Regions from separate parts of the Erythrobacter westpacificensis genome, predicted to be linked through region 2. Evidence: predicted binding sites of a transcription regulator. Region 2 holds the regulator's gene; the other holds the start of a gene.
What was found. The regulator LexA, encoded in region 2, represses DNA repair genes until DNA is damaged. The targets are predictions, from matches to a motif close to GTTCCNCNCTTGTTCT.
Positions count from the first base shown of each region.

Region 1: the regulator LexA is predicted to act here: its motif matches at 2,035-2,050, upstream of ABFX23_RS05775 (ATP-dependent helicase).

Region 1 covers NZ_BAABHV010000009.1:216,679-220,085, forward strand. The annotation lists gene ABFX23_RS05755 (pseudouridine synthase) at 1-366, shown strand, start outside; gene rsmD (16S rRNA (guanine(966)-N(2))-methyltransferase RsmD) at 363-917, shown strand; gene ABFX23_RS05765 (hypothetical protein) at 914-1,237, opposite strand; gene ABFX23_RS05770 (hypothetical protein) at 1,339-1,914, opposite strand; gene ABFX23_RS05775 (ATP-dependent helicase) at 2,054-3,407, shown strand, end outside.
Region 2 covers NZ_BAABHV010000017.1:190,241-193,647, reverse strand. The annotation lists gene trpC (indole-3-glycerol phosphate synthase TrpC) at 1-27, shown strand, start outside; gene moaC (cyclic pyranopterin monophosphate synthase MoaC) at 95-565, shown strand; gene ABFX23_RS11810 (molybdopterin molybdotransferase MoeA) at 562-1,767, shown strand; gene lexA (transcriptional repressor LexA) at 1,838-2,509, shown strand; gene ABFX23_RS11800 (ComEC/Rec2 family competence protein) at 2,575-3,407, opposite strand, start outside.

The DNA of each region.
Region 1 (3,407 bases), on a different contig from region 2:
GAGTTCAAGCGGCTGCTGGAACTGCCCGCCACGGAAATCCCCCGCACATACCGCGCCCGCACCTTCGGCGACGTGACACAGGAACAACTGGAAGACCTGATGGACGGCATTGAGATCGAAGGGATGCGATATGCCCCCATCGATGCCAACCTGGAACGGCGCACGGGCCGCAACCAGTGGATCGAGGTGACGCTGACCGAGGGCAAGAACCGCGAGGTTCGCCGCGTGCTGGAGCACCTGGGCCTCGAAGTCAGCCGCCTGATCCGCACCGCCTACGGCCCCTTCGGCCTGGCAGACCTGCCGCGCGGCGCGGCGCAGGAAATCCGCAAGGAAGATATCGAACGCTTCCGGAGCAGCCTGAAATGAGGATCATCGCAGGCGACTGGAAACGGCGCCAGCTCCGCGCGCCTGCGGGCGAAGCCACGCGCCCCACGGCAGACCGCACGCGCGAAACGCTGTTCTCCATGCTGGTGAGCCGCCTCGGATCTTTCGAGGGACTTTCAGTGGCAGACCTGTTCGCAGGCTCCGGCGCGCTTGGGCTGGAGGCACTTTCGCGGGGGGCCGACAATTGTCTGTTCGTGGAGCAGGACGCCGCCGCGATCCGGTGCATCCGTCAGAACATAGCCTCCCTGCGCGCCCAGCAACAATGCGAAGTGGTGGCGGGCTCCGTCATGTCGCTAGGCCCGGCAAAGATTGCGCGTGACCTCGTGCTGCTTGACCCACCGTATGGCACCAACGCAGGCGCCGTGGCGATCGATCGGCTGGTCCGGCTTGGCTGGATCGGACCTGCGACGTGGGTCGCGCTGGAAGTGGGCGCGAAGGACGATGTGAAGATCAAGGCGCTCGACATCGAGACCGAGCGCAAGGTCGGCCCGGCGAAGCTGGTCCTCCTCCGCTGGCCCGAAATCGCGGACTAGCCCTCGCCGTCTCCCGTTTTCTGCGCCGGCGCTTCGGGCGGTAGGCCGTCTTCGATCTCGCTCGCCGGTCTGCCGGGCCAGTAATCGATCGGCACACCGCCGAAATCGAGGCCGGCCTCGCGCGGATTGATGCAGTTGTCCTGCTGGCCTTCGCGGCAAACGTCGACTTCGTAACCATTGACGCGGACCCGCATTGCGCGCCCGTCCTCGTCTCGCTCGATGACTTCGGCCTGCGGCTTTTCCTCACCCTCGTGATTGTCGGCCAAAACAGGTGTTCCGATGCACAGGGCGATAACAGGCAGGACAATTGCGAATTTCACGGCGCTTCTCCTCACGGCACACCAGCAATGCATATCATAATCGACGAAGGGCCGCCCGGTTTCCCGAACGGCCCTTCAAGGTCTTGACGGCTCGTCAGTTATTACGAACTGGCAGGCTCACCCGGCCAGTAGTCGAGCGGACGGTCAACACCGGGACCACGCTGTCCAGCGGCCCATGCGTTGATGCAGTTGTCGTCCGCATCACTCTCACACACGGGGTATTCACCCTGGTGCGGTGCCGGTGCATCCTGCACCACGGCATTGCTCACGAAGCGCATGTCGGTCGTGCTGGTCGTCGCAGCGGTCTGCTGGGTCGTGGCATTGCCATCTTCCAGTTCCGAAACCTGGGCAATCACCGAATTCCAGGCTGCAGCCCGCTGTTCAGGCGCCTGGATCTGGAAGATCGTGGCGCGCTGTTCATCGTTCAGATACCACCATGCGTCCTGCTGTTCGTCATTCAGCGACCAGTAGTAGCCGCGAAGGGCATCGTTCCAGCCGAAATACATCGTCTGCTGATCGGCGGTATAGGTATCGAACTCGGCGCGATCAGCGGGGCTGAGTTCATCGTACATCATCTGCTGGTCGGCAGTCATTTCGCCGCTTTCATGATGGTCGGCCATGACAGGCACGGAAATCATCGAAAGCGCGGTGGCGGCGGCCAAAAGTGTCTTGTTCATCACTGGTCTCCTGTGTCGGTTCGCGTTGTTGCGATTGCCCCTGAAACGGGGTGGACCGTGCGCCTGTTCCGAGAAAACGCGGTTCCCCGGTTCGTCGCTGGCCTTGCACGGCGCGCCCCTGTTCCCTAGTTGTTCACCAGTGACCCAGTCCCCCTCCACATCCGATTCACTACCCGCAGACAGCGCACCCGAATGGCTCGCGCACCTCAATCCGCCGCAGCGCGATGCCGTGCTGACGACGGAAGGGCCAGTGCTGATGCTGGCAGGGGCCGGCACTGGCAAGACAGCCGCCCTCACCCACCGCCTCGCCCATATCGTTCGGGAACGTATGGCCTGGCCCAGCGAGATCCTATGCGTCACCTTCACCAACAAGGCCGCGCGCGAAATGCGGGAGCGCGTAGGCACGCTCACCAATGGCGCGCTGGAGGGGATGCCGTGGCTCGGCACGTTCCACTCGATCTGCGCCAAGATGCTGCGCCGCCATGCCGAACTGGTCGGGCTGGAAAGCAACTTCACCATCATCGACACCGATGATCAGTTGCGCCTGCTGAAAACGCTCATTCGCGAGGCGGAGCTGGACGAGAAGCGCTGGCCCCCGCGCCAACTCGCTGGGCTGATCGACAGCTGGAAGAACCGCGGCCTCAACCCCGAGGATCTGACAGCCGTCGACAACGAAAGCTATGCCAACGGCAGGGGTGCGGAGATGTACCGCATCTACCAGGAGCGGCTGAAGAGCCTGAACGCCTGCGATTTCGGCGACCTGCTGCTGCACATGCTCAACATCTTCCGCCGCCATACGGACGTGCTGAAGAGCTACCAGCAGCGCTACAAATATATCCTGGTAGACGAGTACCAGGACACCAATGCCGTGCAGTACCTTTGGCTGCGACTGATGGCGCAGGAGCGCAAGAACATCTGCGTGGTGGGGGATGACGACCAGTCGATCTATTCCTGGCGCGGGGCCGAGGTGGCGAACATCCTTCGTTTCGAGAAGGATTTTCCCGGCGCAAAGGTGGTGAAGCTGGAGCAGAACTATCGCTCCACTCCGCAAATCCTGGCCGCCGCCAGCGGGCTGATCGAAGCCAATTCACAGCGCCTCGGCAAGACGCTGTGGACGCAGCTTCCCGAGGGGCAGAAAGTCCGCGTGATCGGCGTATGGGACGCGCCCGAGGAAGCCCGCCGCGTGGGCGAGGAGCTGGAACGGCTTGAGCGCGAGGGGCTGTCGCTGGAACAGGCCGCAATCCTCGTGCGCGCTCAGTACCAGACCCGCGAGTTCGAGGACCGCTTCATCCAGATCGGCCTCTCCTATCGCATTATCGGCGGCTTCCGCTTCTATGAACGCGCCGAAATCCGTGATGCTCTGGCGTACCTGCGCGTGATCGCCCAGCCCGCCGACGATCTCGCGTTCGAACGTATCTACAACCAGCCCAAGCGCGGACTTGGCGCGAAAACGCTGGAGAAGATGTACCAGCACGCCCGCCGCACCGGACAAC
Region 2 (3,407 bases):
GCCACGCGGGCGCTCCTGTACGGCTAGGTCCGAGAGCCGATTGTCGTCGCGCATTGTGTTGCCCATTCCGGCAATTCTGGGATAGGTCGCCGGCATGAGCAATCTTACCCATCTTGATGACAAGGGTGCCGCGCGCATGGTGGATGTGGGCGGCAAGGCGGAAACCGTGCGCAGCGCGGCGGCAGGAGGTCGTATCCGGATGGCGCCGGCCACCCTGAAGGCGGTGCGCGAAGGTAGCGGTCCGAAGGGCGATGTGCTGTCCGCCGCGCGTATCGCCGGCATCATGGCGGCCAAGAAGACCGGCGAACTCATCCCGCTCTGCCACCCGCTCGCGCTCGATAGCGTAAGCGTGGATTTCACCTTCTCGAACGACGCGGTCGAAGTGACGGCCCGCGCCGCCCTCACCGGCAAGACCGGAGTCGAGATGGAAGCTCTGACCGCTGCCTCCATCGCCTTGCTGACGCTGTACGACATGGCGAAGGCGCTGGAGAAAGGGATGGTCATCGAACAAGTTCGCCTGCTGGAGAAAACCGGCGGAAAAAGCGGCGACTGGCGCGCCGAGTGAGCCTGCCCGCACCAATACCCGTTGAAGAGGCCCAGCAGCGCCTCTGCGCGCTGGTTTCCCCCTTGCCTACGGAAGGGATCGTCGCTGCCGACGCCGTGGGCCGGTGCCTGGCAGAGGATATCGAGGCGCGGCGCACGCAGCCGAGCGCGGACCTTTCAGCCATGGATGGCTACGCGATCGCTGCCGGAGATCATTCCGGCCCCTGGCGCATCGTCGGCGAAAGCGCGGCAGGCCACCCCTTTTCCGGCACGCTGGCGACGGGAGAAGCTGTCCGAATCTCAACCGGGGCGATCATGCCCCACGGCTCAGACGCGGTCCTGCTGCAGGAGAATGCGACCCGCGAAGGCGATACCCTATCGCTGAATGACGAAGGCAACCCGACACCTCGCCACATTCGCCGCGCCGGTTTCGATTTCGAGGCAGGTGAAACGCTGCTGCGAAAGGGCGCGCGTATCAGCCCCGCCCAGCTCGCGCTTGCCCTATCGGGTGGGCACGGCGTTCTGCCGGTTCATCGGCTGCCCTCTATAGCCGTTCTGGACAGTGGTGACGAACTGGGCGCCGATCCCGAGAAGTGCGAGGCGCACCAGATCCCGGCCAGTAATGGTCCGGCCATAGCTGCGCTCGCCCGGCCTTTCGTTTCGGAATGTCTACGCATCGGTCCTGTCAAGGATACGATGGACGCAATGCTCGGCGGGCTTGAAAGCGCCGCCCGCGCCGACGTCATCGTCACCAGCGGCGGCGCTTCGGTCGGCGATCACGATCTGGTGAAACCCGCACTGGAAAGATGGGGCGCGACGATCGATTTCTGGCGCGTCGCGATGAAACCGGGCAAGCCCCTGATGGTTGCGCGACGGGCCAATCAGGTCATTCTGGGCCTCCCCGGCAATCCGGTTTCCAGCTTCGTTACGGCCTATCTTTTCCTGTTGCCTTTGTTGCGAAGGATGGCGGGTGCGCTGGATATGTTGCCCCACCCCGTTGCAATGGCCTGCCTCACACCGCTGCCCGCTGGCGGCAAACGCACGGAGTTCTTGCGGGGCCGCATCGTCAACGGCAAAGTCGAACTGATCGAGGAGCAGGATAGCAGCGCCCTTCGGGCACTTGCTGCCGCGGATGTGCTGATCCGCAGGGATATCGGTGCTCCGCCGACGAAGGCCAATGACTCCGTGGAAATCTATCGCATCCGAAATGGCGGTATCGCTTGACTTGACCAGATCTGTTTCTTAATTGTTCCTTATTCGTTCCTGATGTGGAACATTAATGAGGGGCTTGCCCATGTTGACTGCCAAGCAACACGAATTGCTGCTGTTCATTCACCGCCGTCTGGAAGAAAGCGGTATCTCTCCCAGTTTCGAGGAGATGAAGGAAGCGCTCGACCTGAAGAGCAAGTCAGGCGTTCACCGCCTGATCTCTGCGCTGGAGGAACGTGGCTTCATTCGGCGCCTGCCGAACCGTGCCCGTGCTCTTGAAGTGGTGAAGATGCCGGAAAATCTCGGCGGAAAGCCAATTGATCCGGTTGCAAAGGCGACCACCCCGCCTCCAAGCCAGCCCGAGCCGGCGAACGACGTGATCGAGATTCCTTTGCATGGCCGCATCGCTGCCGGTGTCCCGATAGAGGCGCTGGAGGATTCTCAAACATTGCCGGTGCCCGCCGCCCTGCTCGGCTCGGGCGAGCATTACGCGCTGGAAGTCTCCGGCGATTCGATGGTGGAAGCGGGTATCTTCGATGGCGACTTCGCTCTCGTGAAGAAGGCGGATACGGCGCGTGACGGCGACATTGTCGTGGCGCTGGTGAACGACGAGGAAGCCACGTTGAAGTACCTTTACCACGATGGTGGCAAGATCCGCCTCGATCCCGCAAACGCATCGTACGATCCGCAAGTCTACGAAGATCGCCAGGTCAAGGTGCAGGGCAAACTCGCCGGGCTGCTGCGGCGCTACCACTGAGGTTTCGATCCTGACGAATTCATAAGAGGCGGCGTCCGGCAAGGATGCCGCCTTTTCTCTGTGCGTCAATCAGCCTCCCGGCCTCGCCACCAGCCATGATCGCCCTGCCTGTCGGCAACGCTCCGGACCTCGGGCTCCTTGCCCAGGACGATAGCCAAACCGCCGGTCTGGGAAAGCATTCGTGCGTCGGCACGCAGCCACCTTGGCGTGCAGCTGCGGGGCAGCCATCGATCGGAAACGACGATATCAGCGCGCTCGCAAGCCGCCGCAAGGGCCCGTTCGCCAACGATGTTGCGGCTCCGGCTCATCAGGATGCTCCACGAGCGTCCGCCCCGTTCAAGGGTCACTACGCAGAAATCCGCAGTGCAATCCGCGTCGGGCCATTCAGCCATGGGAATGGGTTCGCCCTCTACCCCGGCAAGTTCCAGGAGGTTGTCGCGCGTGTAATCGCTGCGCGTGTCGCGCAGGACGAGAAGGCGCTCGTCCTCTCCGGTAACGCCGACATGCCGTCCGTCGCTTGATATCAGGACGTCCGGGATCGGGGTCAGGACCAGCATGAGCGTGGCGAACGCCGTGGGCAGAAGACCCCACAACCGTGCCCTTCCCCGCCACAATGCCAGCCACAAACCGCCCGCGACGAACAGCGCGAAGGTAAAACCGGTAATCTGGGGGATCAGCTTTACCGCACCAGGCTGACTGCTGGTGAAATGGGCGATGCCGATCAGCAGATCGAGCGAGACACCGACCAACCACCAGAAGGGCGCTCCGAGACCGACCACATCCATCACCAGTGCAACGGCGATCAACGGCATCGATATGAACGTGACGAGGGGGATGGAAATGACGTTTGCCAGCGCCCCGTAAACGCCCGCGCGATGGAAGTGGAACAGTACGATCG